DNA from 4 places in the Absiella sp. AM29-15 genome. Region 2 is predicted to be linked to each of the others. Evidence: riboswitches for the same ligand, from Rfam matches in the RefSeq annotation. Region 2 holds a riboswitch; each other region holds the start of a gene.
What was found. Region 2 has a riboswitch for thiamine pyrophosphate ahead of DW761_RS12490 (energy-coupled thiamine transporter ThiT). Riboswitches for the same ligand answer to the same signal wherever they lie in the genome.

Region 1 (5,160 bases), on a different contig from region 2:
CGGTAGATGGCAGTCATACCCTGATTTATGAAGAGGATCGTAAACGGGTAATGGATATCATGACAAACCCTATGAAATGGGCGGAGCATGAAGGCATAGAATTTAGAGATGTCGCAAAAGATGGCAGTATTCTATGGCTGGAAATCAGTGTACACTATGCTGGCTCTGAAGAAGGTGTGGATATCTATGATACCCTGTGTACAGATGTGACGGCCATTAAGAAGCAAGAAAAAGAACTGTTGGATTCACAAAATGTACTTCAAAGTATTTTGGGTATTTCCAATGCAAAAGGCTCTAAAGTATCCTTAGCAATGAAAAATAAAGAATATGCAGCTTATCTGTTCGCAAATTCTATGAGTGGTGGTATTATCGCTGGTTATTGTGATGAAGGTTTTACCCTGTATTTCGCAAATGATGAAATCATCAGTTTACTGGGATTTGATTCCTATCAGGATTTTTATGATGGGATCAATGGTAAATTAATGAACACAATCTATATAGAAGATCGCAACCGGGTAAAAAGAGATATTGGGGATAACTTTTATGAAGGCTACGAATATACAGTAAACTATCGTATGGTACGTAAAAACAATTCCTTATTATGGGTCATTAATAGAGGAAGGGTGATTAAGGCTGAAAATGATCAGCTTGCGGTAATTTCTTATTGTATCGATATCAGTGAAAAAATGAATACACAGATGGAATTAAGAAAAGCCCAGGAAGATATCAACCTTTTAAATTCTCTGGTACCAGGAGGCTATCATCAATGTTACGATAAACCAGATTTTCCAATTAAACATGTATCTGATCGATTCCTTGATATGATTGGATACACCAAAGAAGAACTGGAGCTAAACTTTGATAATAAATACATCAATCTGATATATCCTGCCGATCGAGAGCTCATGCGTGAAACAGTACGTTACTCTCGTGGCAATCAAGGATTATTTACGGGAGAATACCGATTATATACAGCCAATGGAATTATCTGGGTACGTGATCAAACACGAATCATCATCGAAGATAACGAATGTTTCTTTGCAGGTATCATTGAAGATATCACAGACATTATCAATATGAAACAGAAACTGGAAACCATTGTCGCAAATACACCAGGAGATGTTTTCTGTATAGAGAATAACGAAATATATTTCTATAGTTTTAACCTTTCAAAAACCATGGGTTATTCCCATGAAGAATATAAACAGCAGATCATAGAAACCAAAGGTACCTGCTTTACAGATCCAAGAGATAAAAAGATGGTTCATGAAGCAATTTTCAACGCAAGAAAAACCAAACAGGATATTGATCTGATGTTTCGCAGTATCACGAAAAACAAAGAAACCCGCTATATTCATATGATTGCGATGAACAGAGGATTATATGAAGGAGATCTTTTGTATTATGGAATTATGATGGATGCGACAGCACTTATCAATAAGGAACAAGAATTAAATATCACCCAGCAGATGTATGAAAGCATTATCCATCAGGCAAATCTAAGTGTTTGGGAATATGAAGCGAAACGAGATATTCTGACAATCAATGAAGATGGATTAAAACAAATCTGTACGATGAATCCCAATAACGCAGTAAAGAATTATAATAACTATATTCTGAGTGATTTCTTAAAACGTGATTATAATCGATATTCTGGATGTAAAAGTCTGGAATTGTTGAAAAATAAAATCTTAAAACATAAATTCAACGAAGAAATTATAGAAGTCATGTTATTTAGCAATCTTCATCGCTGGGTAAAATTAACCTGTGAGCCTATCTTTGATGAAAATGGTGAATTGATCAAAGTAATAGGATATCTTCAAAATATCAGTAAACAAGTAGAAAAGGAAACACTGGCAAAAGAAGAAAAAAAATATGCACAGTTTGATTCTTTGACAGGTATTTATAATCGTCGTATGGGTGAATTAATGATGCGTAATGCACTTGTGTTATGCAGCAGTAAGCAGAAATATGCATTGATGATGATTGATCTTGATGATTTTAAACAAATCAACGACCAATATGGGCATTTACAGGGAGATCGTGTATTACGTGAAATCGCCTCCGTGATTATGACGCATATGGGTAATGGAGATATCTTCTGCCGTTATGGTGGAGATGAATTCTTAGTTCTGATGAAATATCAACAATTAGATGCCATTAAACAAAAAATCAATGCTATTCAAAACAGTCTTGCGAAATGCTGTACCCTTCAGGGAAATGAAAATGTTTATATATCCATTGGCGTTGCCACAGCACCAATGCATGGAATGAATCTGCAAGTCTTATATGAGAAAGCAGATAAAGCTTTATATCGTGCAAAATTAAATGGAAAGAATCAATATTATATTTACGCAGAATAGTATATTGTAAAATTTACATTGACTTATTGGTTTATGTATGGTCTAATAAATACGTACAAAAAATGGGGTGCCAATGATGGCTGAGATTGGATCAATAAAGATCCTGACCCACTGAACCTGATACGGGTAATGCCGGCGAAGGGATTTTATTGTGACGAAAGTGTAATCCACGATATAAATTTACTAAGCAAAAGCTGACACCGTAGCAGGCGTTCAGCTTTTTTTAGGAGGAAGAAAATGGAATACACAACACAAATGAACGCTGCTAGAAACAACGTGATCACAAAAGAAATGAAAGCTGTCGCAGCCTATGAACAGATGGATGTAGAAGAGGTACGCGATTATGTTGCGAAAGGACAAATTGTCATTCCGGCAAATAAAAACCATACCTGTTTAAAACCTTATGGAATTGGCAGAATGCTAAAAACAAAAATCAATGTCAATCTGGGCACAAGCAAAGACTGTTTAGATTTGGATATGGAAATGGAAAAAGTCAAAAGTGCCGTAAACATGGGCGCAGAAGCTATCATGGATTTAAGCTCTTTTGGGGATACACAAACATTTAGAAGAAAGCTGACAAAAGAATGTCCAGCAATATTAGGAACTGTGCCAATTTATGATGCAGTCGTTTACTACAATAAGGCATTAAAAGATATCACAACACAGGAATGGCTGGATGTATTTCGTATGCACGCAGAAGATGGTGTAGATTTTATGACCATCCATTGTGGAATAAACAAACGTACAGCACAACGCTTTAAAGACAATAAACGTATCACAAACATTGTATCCAGAGGCGGCTCTATCATTTTCGCATGGATGGAAATAACAGGGAATGAAAATCCATTCTATGAACGATTTGATGAAGTGCTGGATATCTGCCAGAAATATGATGTTACTTTAAGTTTAGGCGATGCATGTCGCCCTGGCTGTATTGAAGATGGTTCTGATATTTCTCAGATCGAAGAACTTGTGACATTAGGGGAACTAACAAAACGGGCATGGGAAAAAGATGTTCAGGTCATGATTGAAGGACCAGGTCATATGCCTTTAAATCAGATTCAGGCAAATATGGAAATTCAGAATACCATTTGTAAAGGCGCACCATTCTACGTATTAGGACCTATTGTTACAGATGTTGCACCAGGTTATGATCATATCACGGCAGCGATTGGTGGTGCCATTGCGGCTACTTATGGCGCAAGTTTCCTATGTTATGTAACACCGGCTGAACACCTGCGTTTACCAGATGTGAATGATGTAAAAGAAGGTATTATCGCAAGTAAAATCGCAGCACATGCGGCAGATGTTGCCAAAGGTGTTAAAGGTGCGATTGACTGGGATCACAAAATGGCAATGGCAAGAAGAAATCTGGATTGGGAAACCATGTTTGAAACAGCGATTGATCCTGAAAAAGCAAGACGATATCGTAAAGACAGCACACCAGAAAGAGAAGATACATGTACAATGTGTGGAAAAATGTGTGCAATTCGTAATATGAATAAGATACTAAATGGGGAAAACGTGGATATCATGGAAGAAGAATAATGAGAAAACATCGTCGATTTCGGCGATGTTTTTCTATAGAATGTTATAGGGAAGTGAATTAAAATATTTGAATTAATCATTTTTTTTATGATTAAACGTGTTATACTATTGAATATAATGTAAGTCGTCGATAAGTCGTCGATAAGTCGTCGATAAGTCGTCGATAAGTCGTCGATGAAAAAATATGGTTATCGGTCAAAAAGCCTTTAAAATAGCGTATTTTGATAAAAATTAGTCGTTGATAAGTCGTTGATAAGTCGTCGATAAGTCGTCGATAAGTCGTCGATAAGTCGTCGATAAATCGTTTAAAGAAATTAAAAACGGATGGGAGGAAATTATGTCAATACCAATTACAATTGATTCTTTAATGGAGAGAAATATTGTTGAATGGGCCAGGATTGAATTTAAGGAAGGCTGGAATCCAGACACAACCTTAAAAACTATAAGTGCATTTGCTAATGATATAGATAATTGGGGTGGAGGCTATATTATTATAGGAATTGAAGAAAAAAATGGTGTAATTAAAAGACCAATTAAAGGATTGAATCCAGATTCTATTGATTCAATTCAAAAAAGTATTTTACAATTTTGTAAATATATAAGACCTGTTTATATTCCTGTCACGCAACCAGTCTATTATGAAAATGCTTTGCTTTTACTTATTTGGGTACCTGGTGGTTATGAAAGACCATACCAATGTCCCAAAGTTCCTACATCAAAAAACAGTGAAAAATTATATTATATTAGAAAATTATCTAGTACAATTGTTGCTTCTAATGCTGATGTAAAAGAATTAATATCATTATCCCATAACGTTCCCTTTGATGATCGTATGAATATGAATGCTGAGATAAGCGATTTAAAACGTGAAATTATTAAAGACTATTTAAGAGAAGTAGAAAGTTCTTTAATAGAAACGGTTGATACTATGGAATTAGAGAAGTTAGCAAATGATTTGAGAATTGCAAACGGGCCTAAAGAGTATTATAGACCCTTAAATGTTGGCTTGTTATTTTTTAATGATGCACCAGAGAGATTTTTTCCCTATACACAAATCGAGGTAGTAAACATACCTGATCCAACAGGACAAGGTATGGAGGAAAGGATTTTTAAAGGACCAATACATCAACAATTAAAAAGTGCTTTGGCATACATAAAAAATAATGTTATTGCTGAAAAGGTATTTAAGGTTGAAGATAAAGCTGAAGCAGAACGATATACCAATTATAGCTACTCAGCGATTGAAGAA
Region 2 (5,160 bases):
TGGTATTACGATTACATCTGCTGCAACAACTGCAGCATGGAAAGGTCACCGTATCAACATTATCGATACTCCGGGCCACGTTGACTTCACTGTAGAAGTTGAACGTTCTCTGCGTGTATTAGATGGTGCGGTAACTGTATTGGATGCAAAAGCTGGTGTAGAACCTCAGACAGAAACTGTTTGGCGTCAGGCAACAACTTATGGTGTTCCAAGAATCGTATTCTGTAACAAGATGGATGCAACTGGTGCTGACTTCTTGATGAGCTGTAGAACAATCGTTGATCGTTTAGGTGCTAAGAGCTGCCCTATTCAGTTGCCAATCGGTGCAGAATCAACATTCACTGGTATCGTAGATATCATTGAACGTAAAGCTGAAATTTATACAAATGATTTAGGTACAGAAATTCAGATTTCTGAAGTACCTGAAGATTTAAAAGACCTGTGTGAAGAATATCGTGGTAAACTGCTGGAATACCTTGCAGATTACGACGAAGAATTCATGATGCAGGTATTAGAAGGTGAAGAACCAAGCATTGACGAAATCAAACGTGTATTACGTATTGCTGTTTGTGCTGGTGATTTCTTCCCTGTATTATGTGGATCAGCATACAAGAACAAAGGTGTTCAGATGGTTCTGGATGCAGTTGTTGACTACTTGCCTTCTCCATTAGATATTCCTGCAATTAAGGGTACTTTGGAAGATGGTACAGAAGTAGAACGTCATGCAAGTGATGAAGAACCATTCTCTGCATTGGCATTCAAAATTGCTACTGACCCATTCGTTGGTAAGTTATCATACTTCCGTGTATACTCAGGTACTGCAAAATCAGGAAGTTATATCTTAAACTCAACAAAAGGTAAGAGAGAACGTTTTGGACGTATCGTACAGATGCATGCAAACTCTCGTAAAGAAATCGAAGAAGTTTATGCAGGTGATATTGCTGCAGCAGTAGGTTTAAAGGTAACTACTACCGGAGATTCTCTGTGTGCTGAAGATCATCCTGTTGTACTGGAAAGCATGGAATTCCCAGAACCAGTTATTGAATTATCTCTGGAACCAAAAACAAAAGCTGACCAGGATAAAATGGGACTTGCTCTTGCAAAACTTGCAGAAGAAGACCCTACATTCAAAACTTACACTGATCAGGAAACAGGTCAGACAATTATCGCTGGTGTTGGTGAACTTCACCTGGATATTATCGTTGACCGTCTGCGTCGTGAATTTAAGGTAGAAGCTAACGTTGGTCAGCCAATGGTTGCTTACCGTGAAACAATTCGTGAAGCTGCTGATTGTGAAGGAAAATACATCAAACAGTCTGGTGGACGTGGTCAGTATGGTCACGTATGGATCAAATTTGAACCTCAAGAAGAAGGTAAAGGATTTGAATTCGTTGACGCAACTGTTGGTGGTAGTGTTCCTCGTGAATATATCAAACCAACTGCTGAAGGTCTGGAAGATGCATTGCAGAATGGTATCATCGCTGGTTACCCAGTAATCGATATCAAAGCTACATTGTTTGATGGATCTTACCATGATGTCGATTCTAGTGAAATGGCTTATAAGATTGCTGCATCTATGGCTTTAAAAGCTGCTGCTAAGAAATGTAAACCAGTTATCCTAGAACCAGTTATGGAAGTTGAAGTAACTGCACCTAATGAATATTTAGGTAGCGTTATGGGTGACGTAAGTTCTCGTCGTGGTGCAATCATTGACCAGGAAGAAAGAGGAAATGCGATCATTGTTAAGGCACACATCCCATTATCTGAAATGTTTGGTTATGTAACTGACCTTCGTTCATTCACTCAGGGACGTGGAAATTACTCTATGAAATTCGATCATTATAGCGAAGTTCCTAAGAGTATTGCAGAAAAAATCGTTAAAAACAACAGTTCTGAAAATTAATTGTTGCTTTTATAAAAACTTTGAATTAGAATATACATGAAAACTATAAATTAGGAGGAAAATTAAAATGGCTAAAGAAAAATTTGACCGTTCCAAAACACATGTTAACATTGGAACTATCGGACACGTTGACCACGGTAAAACAACTTTAACTGCTGCAATCACAAACGTACTTGCAAAAGACGGTATGGCTGAAGCAAAAGCTTACGATGCAATCGATGGTGCTCCAGAAGAAAAAGAACGTGGTATCACAATTAACACTGCTCACGTTGAGTATCAGACAGACAAACGTCACTATGCACACGTTGACTGTCCAGGTCACGCTGACTACGTTAAGAACATGATCACTGGTGCTGCTCAGATGGATGGTGCTATCCTTGTAGTTGCTGCATCTGATGGTCCTATGCCTCAGACTCGTGAGCACATCTTACTTGCTCGTCAGGTAGGTGTTCCTTACATCGTTGTATTCTTGAACAAATGCGACATGGTTGATGATGAAGAATTAATCGACCTTGTTGAAATGGAAGTTCGTGAATTATTAAGCGAATACGGATTCGACGGAGATAACGCTCCAGTTATCCGTGGTTCTGCATTGAAGGCTCTTGAAGGAGATCCTAAATATGTTGGTGCTATCCACGAATTAATGGATGCTGTTGACGAATATATCCCAGATCCAGTTCGTGACACTGATAAACCATTCTTGATGTCTGTAGAAGACGTTATGACTATCACAGGACGTGGTACAGTTGCTACTGGCCGTGTTGAACGTGGTGTTGTTAAGATGGGTGAAGAAGTTGAAATCGTTGGTATCCACGACACTCGTAAAACAGTTATCACTGGATTGGAAATGTTCCGTAAACAGTTGGAATATGCTGAATCAGGTGACAACATTGGTGCATTGTTACGTGGTATCAACCGTGATGAAATCCAGCGTGGACAGGTTCTTGCTAAACCAGGAACAGTACACCCTCACACAAAATTCAAAGCTCAGGTTTATGTATTGAGCAAAGATGAAGGTGGACGTCACACTCCATTCGTATCTAACTACCGTCCTCAGTTCTACTTCCGTACAACTGACGTAACTGGTGTTATCACATTACCAGAAGGAACTGATATGTGTATGCCTGGAGATAACGTAGAAATGACTGTTGAATTGATCGCTCCAATCGCTATCGAAAACAACACTAAATTCTCTATCCGTGAAGGTGGACGTACAGTAGGTTCAGGTAACGTTACTGAAATCATCGAGTAATTTAAACTTATGATGAAAAGCATTGGTCTATGACTGATGCTTTTTTTACATCTATTGCAATTTCAGATAAAGTGTGTATAATAAATAACGTCATGACAGGGGTGCCTTCGGGCTGAGAAACACCCTTATGACCTGATCTAGTTAATACTAGCGTAGGGAGTCAGATCTATGAATTCTTAGATTTGTTGACTTACGCCTCACGGAGGTGTTTTTTTATGAAAAAATTGACAACATTAGATTTGGTTTATATGGCATTTTATGCTGCATTATTCATGGTGCTTGATTACTTTACAAATATGATTCCTTTCTTGAAGATGCCAAATGGTGGTTCTATTGGCGTATCGACAATTGCGTTGATCGTTTGCAGTTATCATTTAGGATGGATCAAAGGAACCATCGTTGGACTTGTTTCTGTATTGATTCAGTTTGTGACAGGTCCAATGTATATCCCACAGTTATTGGGATTCCTAATGGATTACTTAATCGCATTTAGTGTATATGGTTTGGCTAGCTTATTTCCAAATTATAAGTATTTCTATTCTGGAATTCTAATTACCAATTTTCTGCGTTTTGCAAGTCATACCATTGGTGGTGTGATAGTATGGGAAACAACATGGTGGGGTTCCATTATATACAATGCACCATATATGATTGCTACAACGATTGTCGGAATGATCGTTGTGCCAATTTTAGTTGAGCGTCTGCATTTAAATAAAGAAAAAACAGCGTAATGATAAAGATTTGCCCATATGAACAAGAAAATGGGTAAATCTTTTTTTCATGAATTTATGAAATCATTTATATTAAATCTTGTTTTATGAACTAGAATGAACGATAATATAGTTGAACATGAGAAAGGAAATAATAAATATGCTAAATAGACAATTTTTTACTTCTGAGTCTGTAACAGAAGGACATCCTGATAAAATATGTGATCAGATTTCAGATGCAGTATTAGATGCAATTTTAGAAAAAGATCCAATGGCACGAGTTGCTTGTGAAACATGCTGTACAACGGGTATGGTGATGATCATGGGAGAAATATCTACAAATTGTTACGTTGACATTCCAAGTATCGCAAGAAATACGATTTTGGAAATTGGATATGATAGAGCAAAATATGGCTTTGATGGAACGACTTGTTCTGTTTTAACTTCAATTGATGAACAGTCTTCTGATATTGCCATGGGTGTTGATCACTCTCTAGAAACAAAAGAAGGCGGAGAAGAAAACAATGGTGCAGGGGATCAGGGAATGATGTTTGGATATGCCTGCGATGAAACACTTGAATATATGCCAATGTCTATTTCCCTTGCCCACAGACTTGCTAAACAGTTGACAAAAATTCGTAAGGATGGAATTGTAGACTATCTTCGTCCTGATGGGAAAACACAGGTTACGGTGGAATATATTGATGATAAACCTACACGTGTAGATACGATTGTTATTTCAACGCAACATTCCGATACAGTTTCTTTAGATACAATTCGTAAAGATTTAAAGGAGCATGTGATAGATGTCATCATAGATCCTAAAATGATAGATGAAGATACAAAGATTTATATCAATCCAACAGGACGCTTTGTAATAGGCGGACCTCAAGGGGATAGTGGTTTAACAGGAAGAAAAATAATTGTAGATACATATGGTGGTATGGCACGTCATGGTGGTGGAGCATTTTCTGGAAAGGATCCTACAAAAGTAGACCGTAGTGCTGCTTATGCCGCTCGTTATGTTGCAAAAAATATTGTTGCTGCAGGCTTGGCTAAACGATGCGAAATTCAACTTGCATATGCGATTGGTATTGCACATCCTGTAAGTATTCTTGTAGATACCTTTGGCACAGGAAAATTAAAAGATGAAGAAATTGCAGAAATTGTTAGAAAAGAATTTGATTTACGTCCTACCGCAATTATAAAAACTTTAGATTTAAGAAAACCTCAGTATAAACAACTTGCCGCATATGGGCATTTTGGAAGAGATGATTTAAATGTAAAATGGGAAG
Region 3 (5,160 bases), on a different contig from region 2:
GCGATGGCAATTGCGAAACATCAGGATACACAAACTTTCTTTGTTCCATCGGATATCATCAAGGTATCCCCTGTGGAAACCAATGAAGATACATCAAATGAATTTGATTTTGAAGCTTTGTTTGAAGAAGGGAATCATTTGAATGAACAACAAAAAGAGAACCTTAGAAATACTGTTTTAAAGGAGATTTGCACATTATTAGATGAAAGAACTTCCTATACCAAATGGTTAGAATTTACACAGGATATAAAATTTGTCTATGTCGCAGAAGATACTTTATTCAAAGATATCTTATACGAAATCATATCTGATCGCAAAATATCTCCAGAAGCCAATACAGCTTTTTATAAATACTATACCGATTTAGATGATTCTTCACTAGAAACACAACAATTACTGAAATTATTAGACCTGCTGATGCAAAGAAGAAAAGATATTGTTGGCAAGCGATTTCAAAATATTCGTGCAATCTTAGTCTTTATTGTATACTTGATATTTTGCTATTTAGCCTGGATCTGCAGATCTTTTGGCATGATGATAACCTTAATCATTTTAGGTGCTTTTCTTCTTTATTTAAATAGAGCAAATCAACATAAGATAAAACAAATCAAAATAATGTTGGTTGTTATCGTAGTTTTAATATTTGTTTTTCAAGCTAGAAATCTGAATATAAATAACCTTTATTTTTATGAATTTCCTATTGACCAGAAAATACGCGAGCGTTATGGTAATCATGTAATATTGAATCAAGAAATAGAAACAGATAATCCTTTGTACAAAGATACCCAAATCTATAAATGCTATGATGAAGAAAATGATGTCACATTCTATCTAAAAGAAAAGGAAAATGAACAAGGGGAAACTGTATTTGAAGATACCCTTTCCGGGGCTTTTGTTTCTTCGTTGAACATCAATTTTACAGTTCATCAGAAGGATATTTATCCTATCAGCCGCATGTATGATAACGCAGAAGGTTTTGATATTAAAGTTACTGCGGAAAATGGTGATGCGATGGCGAAGGAATTGTATTTGCTAGTACAAAAAGTATGTGCTTCCCCTTTGTATGAAATATGTAAAGATATCCGGTTTTATGGATTGCCAGAACATGCGAAATTTGCACATTATGCCAGATATTCAAAAACAATCGAAGAATTATCAAAGCTGAATGAAAAAGAAATCAAGGACTGGTTGTTTTTCAGTATCACTGCTTATCGTTTAGATTTTACACTGTGGCAACCTGAAAAATATCAAGACGATGTACAAAAATATCTTCATGATGCTTCCGGCATTGATATATTAGGTAAGCATTACAATGATGTACATGTCGAGAATGATAAGCTTTCTATTGGCAATTTCTATCGTTTGGCTTTACATTTAGATTTGAATATCCAAAAGCTGTATGATGATAGCTTGATATGGTATACAAAAAACACGACGCAAATGATAGGAAATGGCGTCACTACCCCTTATATTGATGTGTCTTTGGTAAAAAAATTATTGTAAATGAAAAGTCGCGATTTGCGACTTTTTATGCTTTATTCATCAAGTTCCAGCAATGATTTAAAGGTCCACTGCCTTTTCCTAAATCCATGCCATCTTTTAATGCACCTGTGATATATGCCTTTGCATTTTTTACACTGTTTACCATGTCATAACCCAATGCTAAATTACTGGCAATTGCACTGGATAAGGTACAGCCGGTTCCATGGGTATTAGGATTTTGTATCTTAACACAAGGCAGCCAGACTTCTTCTCCATCATGATACAATAAATCATCTGCACAATCCTCAAAATGTCCACCTTTAATCAAAATATAGCCATGATAATTTGTGGCAATCTTTTGTGCTGCTTTAACCATATCATCTTTCGACTCAATAGAAAATTCACATAATACTTCTGCTTCTGGAATATTTGGTGTAATAATCTGTGCCAGTGGCAACAACTCTTTTTGCAGCATCGTTAATGCTTTTTGCGCTAATAGCCGATCACCACTGGTGGATACCATCACTGGATCCACCACGATATTTTTAGGTTGATATTGTTTCAGCTTTTCCACAATGACTTCGATTAATTCCGGTTGTGATACCATCCCGATTTTTACTGCATCTGGGAAAATATCTTCAAATACACAATCAAACTGTTCCTTTAAAAAGGCAGGTGTTACATTCATAATATCACGTACACCACATGTATTTTGCGCAACTAATGCGGTGATCACACTCATCCCATATACCTTATGTGCCATAAAGGTCTTTAAATCTGCCTGTGCCCCTGCCCCACCACTTGGGTCTGTGCCTGCAATTGTTAAAACTTTCTGCATAATACCTCCTCCAGTTCCTGCATATCCTCTATGTATGCATCTGCCATCCTTCTGATTTTTTCTTCATCTTTCTGCTGGCTTTTTTCTTTCACGGCTACCACATAGCATCCTGCTTTTTTTGCACCTGATACAGCGTGCAATGCATCTTCAATGACGACACACTCCGCTGGTTTTAATTGCATCTTTTCACAGGCGTAATAGAAACAAGCCGGATCATCTTTGGATAAATGGATATCTTCACAACTTAAGATATAGGAGAATTTATTTGATAGTCCATGTTTTTTCAAGGCTGTTTCACACACTTCTTTATGATTGGCACTTAATACACATAAAGTCACTGGCATTGTAGAAAGCTTCTGTATGCATTCCTTTACACCAGGTTTTAACTCCATATGGATATATCGTTTTTTCAATAAAGCATAAACTTCATCACGCACTGTCTCTAATGATTCCTTTTGTACATAATGTTTTTGAAGATATGCGACTGCTTCTTCCATGCGTAAAGTAGAAAATACTTCATCTAAATTTTCATTTGTCTGTATTCCTTTACTGATTAAATAAGAAAATGCAAAATCATCCCATACATGCATACTATCTAACAGTGTGCCATCTAAATCAAAAATACATCCTTTTATCATAGACCCTCCAAAAAAAAGAATATCCCCAACATGAGAATATTCCAATAACTAATGATTATTCCCTACGTTGGCATTATCCAAATCAGGTATCGGTCGAAGTTTTCAACTTCCTCTCAGCCGGTCATACCAGCTCCCGTGATTTCCATGGTAATCATAGCATAAAGGGACGAAAAATGAAAGCAGATATGTTACAATATTCGCATAGAGGTGAACATTATGGTAGAAACATTAAGAAAAGCTTTTCAAGAATATAAGGATATCCAAAAGGCCTACACACTCGCATTGAGTACAATGTATTATGATATCGCAACGATTGCGCCAAAGAAAGGAATTGCCAAACGTAATGAAGCAATGGCATATTTAAGTGGTGAAGCATTCAGTAAGGCAACCGATAAGGAAGCTCTTGCGATGATTGAAGAATTAGGAAAAATCACAAATGACACAGAAGAAAAAAGAGAAATCACGTTGTTTCTAAAAGGTATGGAATATGATCGGGTATTGCCAAAAGATGTATATGTCGCAATGCAGAAAAGCATCAACGACAGTGAAGCCGCATGGCATATCGCAAAAGATCAGGATGATTATGCATCTTTCGCACCTTATTTAAAAGATGTGATTCTAAAACAAAAAGAAGCACTGACGTATGTACAAAAAGAAAGTACAGACTATGATTATTTATTAGATCGCTACGAAGATGGGATGAATGTGAAACAATATGATGCATTTTTTAATTCCATCAAAGAACAACTGGTACCTTTCATCAAAAAAATTAATGAACAGAAGGAACAGATCGATGATTCCGTATTACATCAAAGTTTTGATATTGATCAACAGGCAAAATACAATGCGCAATTACTAGATTATTTAGGAATAGATCGAGAAAAATGCATTATGGGATTAACGGAACATCCATTTACTGATTTCTTTAGTGAGAATGAGGCACGTATTACCACACATTATTATGAACATGATGTTATGTCTGGCATCTTTTCCACAATGCATGAATATGGTCATGCTTTATATTCGTTACAGGTAAAACCAGAATATGATGGAACTGCTTTAAAAGATAATATTGGTTACGCTATGCATGAAAGTCAATCCCGCTTTATGGAAAATCATATCGGGCGTCATCCAGCTTTCTGGCAGGTACAATACCCTATCCTTCAAAGCTATTTCCCAAAACAACTTTCTCATGTATCCTTTGAAGATTTCATGCGTATGATCAATATTACACGACCTTCTTTTATACGAACAGAAGCAGATGAATTGACCTATCCATTACATATTTTAATTCGTTATGAATTAGAAAAAGAAATTTTCAATGGTTCTATTCCTCTTGATCAGTTAGAAACCATGTGGAATGATAAATATGAAAAATATCTGGGGCTTCGTCCACGTAATCATCGTGAAGGAATTTTACAGGATATGCACTGGGGCGGTGGCAATTTTGGATATTTTCCAACATACGCCTTAGGAAGTGCTTATGCAGCACAGTTTTATAGTGCTATGGAAAAACAGCTGCCAGTGGCAGATTATTTAAGAAACAATCAATTTGATAAAATCGCGGCATGGTTAAAAGACAATATCCACTATGTTGGTGCCTATCAAAACGCTAATGAAGTTTTAAAACAAGCAACAGGTGACACCTTTCGTGCCCAATACTACATCGATTATTTAATGAATAAATATCGTACATTATATCAACTTTAGGAGAATTTTTATGATAGAAACAAAACGATTAATTTTACGCCCATTTCATGAACAAGACACAGAAGCTTTATTTGAAATTATGAAAGATAAAGAAGTAAATACTTTTTTACCTTGGTTTCCTTTTAAAAGTTTTGAAGAAACAAAGAAATATTTAAAGAGCTTTTATTTAGATTATCAGGGGGAAGGCTTTCGCTATGCGATCTGTTTAAAAGATGACAACAAGCCCATTGGATATATTCATGTTGGTGATGGTGACAGCTTTGATTTTGGTTATGCATTACGCAAAGAATTCTGGCGTCAAGGCATCGTTTCAGAAGCCGCAAACGCTTTTATAGAAATGTTGAAAACAACAAATATTCCTTATATCACAGCGACACATGATGTCTTGAATCCAAGAAGTGGTCATGTGATGAAAGCGATTGGCATGAAGTATTGTTATACGTATACAGAACACTGGATGCCAAAAGATATAGATGTAAACTTTCGTATGTA
Region 4 (5,160 bases), on a different contig from region 2:
ACCATCCCATAAAATAGATCCATTTAAAGAAATCAATAAATCTAAATCCTCAAATCCCCATACATGAATCATTCGCTTCACTTCAATCAATGATCGCCCAGAAGCAATGCCAAAATAAATGCCATGCTTTTGTAACGTTTGAATGACTGCTTTTGCACGTGGTGTCAAGGTCGTATGTTTTACAATTAAGGTATTATCAATATCACAAACAACAACTTTCTTGTCCATATAAGCTCCTTTCAAAGTGTATCTCTATTGACTATTATAGCCTTTTTACGAGAAAAAAACAGTGTAAGATTAAGAAAAGAAATGAAATATATAAAACACATAAAAGATAACCAAACTACGCATGCCAAGGGCGTTTATGACGTGGTATAATAGTTACAAGATTTTAGAGAAGAGGGAGATTATGGATCAAACAGGGATTTTAGAGGGAAATCTGACAAAGGCACTGTTTCGTATGGCGGTTCCTTTATTTTTACTTAATATTTTAAACTCATTATATAACGTAATTGATACGTTCTGGGTAGGTCAGATTGGTGAACTACAGGTCGGGGCTGTATCACTTGTTGGACCAATTATGTGGTGTGCACAAAGTGTGGCATCTGGATTAAGTGCGGCAGCGATTGCAATCATATCTACGAAACTAGGCGCAAAACAAAAAGATGAAGCTAACCGTTTTGCGACAGCCCTGGTATACTTTGCGTTTATCTTTGCGATTATATTAAGCGTTGGCACAATCTTATTTTCAAATACAATATTAGGATATCTGGATACACCAGCCGAAATATATCAGGATTCTCATGATTATCTGATTGGAATATCATTTGATTATCTGGGATTGATCTTATTAAATCTATATATGGCAATTCGTCAAAGTGCCGGGGATAGTAAAAGCGGTGTAAAATTAAATGCGATTGCGTCAATATTAAATGTATTCTTAGATCCATTATTTATCTTTGTGTTCCATATGGGCATCATGGGGGCAGCAGTAGCGACAGTATTATCAAAGATTCTTGTACTACCACTTGCTTATCGATCTATTCGCTCAAAAGACAATGAAGTTTATGTGGCGTTTCGTAAATATCCTTTTCAATTATCTGATGGGAAAACAATTCTACGTCTGTGTATACCAGCAGCGAGTGGTCAATTCTTAGAAAGTTTAGGCTTTGTGATTATGAATAAATATATCGTGTTCTATGGAGCAGTGGCGATATCTGCGTATGGTGTTGGTGGTAAACTTGTGAATTTGATGTATATACCGATTGTATCCTTCGGTTCCATACTTGCGACATTTATCGGTCAGAATTTAGGTGCTGGTAATATCGAAAGGGCAAGAAAATGTTATTGGGTAACCATGCGTATATCCGTGATCAGTGCCATTGCGTTAACGATTATCGGCATGCTGTTGATCAATCCATTTACCCGTATATTTGTTCCAGATGCCAGTGAAGAGTTACTGTCTATTGCATTTGAGTACAATTTTTTCGCATTATTGACAGGTGTTTTTATGGGCTGGTATATGAATTTAAACAGTGTATTCAATGGATCCGGGCATACCAATACTACCTTTATTCTTTCAATGTTGCGGCTATGGGGCTTTCGCATTCCTATGATTATCCTGTTTCATAAGTTCACGGAATTGGGTATTACCGGTATATGGCTTGCGATGTTGTTAAGTAATATTTTAGAATGTATTGTAGGGCAATGGATCTATCAACAAAATCGATGGGTTAAAACAACGCTTGTACAAAAGGAGCTGCAGGAAAGCAGTGTGACTGCATAAAAAGTCTGAATATATCTTATTTCTAATGTAAATCACTATGAAAAAAAGCTCTTGCAATCCTTATTTCAAAGTGGTACCATACTAATGTAATAAAAAGGGGAGCCAATGTGTGCTGAGAGGAAACATTACGTTTCGACCCTGTGAACCTGATACGGGTAATGCCGGCGTAGGGAGTATAACAGAGGTAATCTGAGATATGTCTTTACGTGGATATATCTCTTTTTTATTACTGCTAATGGAAGGGGAGCGCCTTACATTAAAAGATAATCAGCGAGGGAGCCTGCAGACAGGCTGAGAGGAAACTGGCAAGCGTTTCGACCGTACCATATCTGGAAACTGAACCCGATAAACGGCGCTGATTTTTATTTGTATCCTTTTATTTGGTTCAGCATTTCCAGCGAACAAATAGGAGGGTGTTTTTTATGAACAAACAAAATCAAATTTTTCGTAGCGTATTTTTTGCGATGATGGTAGCGGTAGGTGTGGTAATATCACCCATTCTTCGAGTAGAAGGAATGTGTCCGATGGCCCACTTGATCAATATCACAATGGCAGTATTGATGGGACCATGGTATTCTTTGGGGTGTGCTGTAGCTATCGGTATTATTCGTATGGCATGTATGGGAATTCCACCACTTGCATTAACAGGAGCTGTCTTTGGCGCAGCATTATCTGGCATACTATATCGAGCAAGCAATGGAAAAATCTGGGCCGCTGTGCTTGGAGAAATTATCGGTACAGGGATTATTGGTGCTATCGTATCCTATCCTGTTATGGCATATCTATGGGGTAAAAATGGATTAACATGGATGTTCTATGTGCCAAGTTTCCTGATGGGAACCATCATTGGAGGAAGTATTGCTTTCGCATTCCTGTTGAAACTGCAGCATAATGGTATGCTTGCGAAAATGCAGAGAAAGCTTGGAGGTAAGACCTATGAATATACAAGAGGAGTTGTGGCAGGACAAAGCGAAGCTGCACTTGACGCATAATCTGATTCATTGTATCACCAATCCCATATCTATGAATGATTGTGCTAATGCAGTTCTTGCGTTAGGTGGAAAACCAATTATGGCACAACACCCGGATGAAGTAGCACAAATCACCAAAACCGCGAAAGCACTAGCCTTAAATCTGGGAAACTTTGATGATATCCGAAGTAAAGCAATGATAGTATCCATAAAAACTGCTAACGAAAACTACATACCAGTTGTTTTAGATTTGGTAGGTGTTGGCTGTAGCGACTTGCGTTATAATTATGCAAAATCAATGATGGATGCTTACCATATCGATGTAATCAAAGGAAATCTTTCAGAGATTCGTGCAATTGCAGGAAAGCCTGCACATGCACTTGGCATTGATGTTGGAGATTCTGATATCGAACGTGTAGAAGACAGTGCCATCTGGATTCAGGACTTTGCGAAACAAACAGGCTGTTGTATCTTATGCAGTGGAGCTATAGATATCATCAGTGATGGGATACATACCTATAAAGTAGAAAACGGCTGTGAATTATTGACTTTATGTACGGGCACAGGCTGTATGTTAAATGTAATCACTGCGACTTTTTTATCCTGTATGGAGCCTATAAAAGCTTGTATGCTGGCATGTAGCTATTTTGGCGTTGTCGCAGAAAAGTGTCTGAAAGAAACCACGATGCCGGGAAGTTTTCATTATAAATTATTTGATTGGCTGTATGCATTAGAAAAAGAAGAGTATTTAAAATATGCAAAAATAAGTGAGGTAGTGCTATGAGCAAATTAGATTTAACATTATATCTGGTCACAGATTCTACAAATATGACAGAAGAAGAGTTTTTATCAAAAGTAGAAGCCGCATGTAGAGGTGGTGTCACACTTATCCAATTACGTGAAAAGAATCGGACAACGAAGGAATATATAGATTTAGCAAATAAAGTAAAAGCGATTAGTGATCGTTATGATTTACCTTTACTGATTGATGATCGAATTGATGTTGCAATGGCAGTGGATGCCGCAGGCGTTCATGTTGGTGCAGATGATATGCCAGTGGCACTCGCAAGAAAGTTGTTGGGACCTGATAAAATCGTTGGTGCGACCGCAAAAACTGTAGAAGCTGCCATAAAAGCGCAGGCTGATGGCGCAGATTATTTAGGTGTTGGCGCAATATATCCGACTACCACAAAAGTAAAAACAGTACTCACAAAAGTTGAAACATTACAGGATATATGTAAACATGTATCCATACCTGTAGGAGCCATTGGTGGATTAAATAAAGATAACTGCGATATTTTACAAGAAACCGATATCGATGGAATCTGTGTTGTATCAGCTATTATGAAGCAGGCCGATTGTGAATTGGCCGCTAAAGAACTGAAAGAAAAAATCAAAACAATTTTAAAATAGAAGGAAGCATAGAAAGCCATGCAAATACTGGATTTTCTATGTTTTTTTCTTTTTAAATCTCTTTTTTAATTATGAAAATTCACGATAATGATTGTATGTAAGGAAACGATTATGTTAAAATGAGGTGTATTTGTGAATGAGAGGTAAATGTATGAAGAAAAAATATCCTGTGGTCATCATATCAGAAGAAGGCGCATCATGGCTTGAAAAGGGCCAAATGTGGATGTATAAAAATAATGTAGTTTCTATTGATGATGATGCTGAAAATGGCGCAATTGTAAATATTATGACTGAGAAAGGCAACTATTTAGGAACTGGTTTTTTATCAAGAATCAGTCATATCACTGTTAGAATACTATCAAAGAACCCAGATGAAGTATTTGATCGTGAGTTCTTTAAACATCGTATACAATTTGCTTATGATTTCCGAAAGACATTAGAAAAAGACAACATCACAAACTGTCGATTGATTTTTGGTGAAGCTGATGAACTGCCAGGATTAACCGTAGATCGTTATAATGATATTCTGGTGGCACAAATCAGTACATATGGAATGGAACAAATCAAAGATATGTTATATGAAATCCTACTAGAAGTATTAAGCGAAGATGGTCAGGATGTCAAAGGCATTTATGAGCGAAATGATGTAAAAATTCGTACAAAAGAAGGCTTGCCTTTAGAAAAAGGGTACTGGCGAAATGCTGATTTGCCTACACAGACAATTATCAATGAAAATGGACTTCAGATTCATGTGGATGTGGAAAATGGTCAAAAAACCGGTTATTTTCTTGATCAAAAAAGCAATCGTGTGTTATTGAGAAATATGGCATATGGAAAAAAAGTCTTAGATTGTTTTACACATACGGGTGGTTTTGCGCTTAATGCTGCTTATGGAAAAGCACTACATGTAGATGCAGTTGATGTATCGCAAACAGCTCTTGATCAAGCGTATGAAAATGCAAAATTAAATCATTTAGAAGATCGAATGTC

Region 1: another riboswitch for thiamine pyrophosphate. It lies ahead of thiC (phosphomethylpyrimidine synthase ThiC); the one in region 2 lies ahead of DW761_RS12490 (energy-coupled thiamine transporter ThiT).
Region 3: another riboswitch for thiamine pyrophosphate. It lies ahead of DW761_RS09925 (HAD family hydrolase); the one in region 2 lies ahead of DW761_RS12490 (energy-coupled thiamine transporter ThiT).
Region 4: another riboswitch for thiamine pyrophosphate. It lies ahead of thiW (energy coupling factor transporter S component ThiW); the one in region 2 lies ahead of DW761_RS12490 (energy-coupled thiamine transporter ThiT).

What each region holds. Positions count from the first base shown of each region.
Region 1 covers NZ_QVFL01000021.1:26,048-31,207, reverse strand. The annotation lists gene DW761_RS18045 (diguanylate cyclase domain-containing protein) at 1-2,363, shown strand, start outside; TPP riboswitch at 2,417-2,524, shown strand; gene thiC (phosphomethylpyrimidine synthase ThiC) at 2,601-3,911, shown strand; gene DW761_RS18035 (RNA-binding domain-containing protein) at 4,249-5,160, shown strand, end outside.
Region 2 covers NZ_QVFL01000011.1:140,205-145,364, reverse strand. The annotation lists gene fusA (elongation factor G) at 1-1,903, shown strand, start outside; gene tuf (elongation factor Tu) at 1,971-3,155, shown strand; TPP riboswitch at 3,243-3,331, shown strand; gene DW761_RS12490 (energy-coupled thiamine transporter ThiT) at 3,371-3,886, shown strand; gene metK (methionine adenosyltransferase) at 4,026-5,160, shown strand, end outside.
Region 3 covers NZ_QVFL01000008.1:112,393-117,552, forward strand. The annotation lists gene DW761_RS09915 (J domain-containing protein) at 1-1,503, shown strand, start outside; gene thiD (bifunctional hydroxymethylpyrimidine kinase/phosphomethylpyrimidine kinase) at 1,529-2,320, opposite strand; gene DW761_RS09925 (HAD family hydrolase) at 2,305-2,958, opposite strand; TPP riboswitch at 3,000-3,105, opposite strand; gene DW761_RS09930 (carboxypeptidase M32) at 3,175-4,668, shown strand; gene DW761_RS09935 (GNAT family N-acetyltransferase) at 4,679-5,160, shown strand, end outside.
Region 4 covers NZ_QVFL01000001.1:1,921-7,080, reverse strand. The annotation lists gene DW761_RS00035 (HAD family hydrolase) at 1-228, opposite strand, end outside; gene DW761_RS00030 (MATE family efflux transporter) at 410-1,786, shown strand; TPP riboswitch at 1,872-1,976, shown strand; gene thiW (energy coupling factor transporter S component ThiW) at 2,209-2,778, shown strand; gene thiM (hydroxyethylthiazole kinase) at 2,723-3,541, shown strand; gene thiE (thiamine phosphate synthase) at 3,538-4,170, shown strand; gene DW761_RS00010 (class I SAM-dependent rRNA methyltransferase) at 4,322-5,160, shown strand, end outside.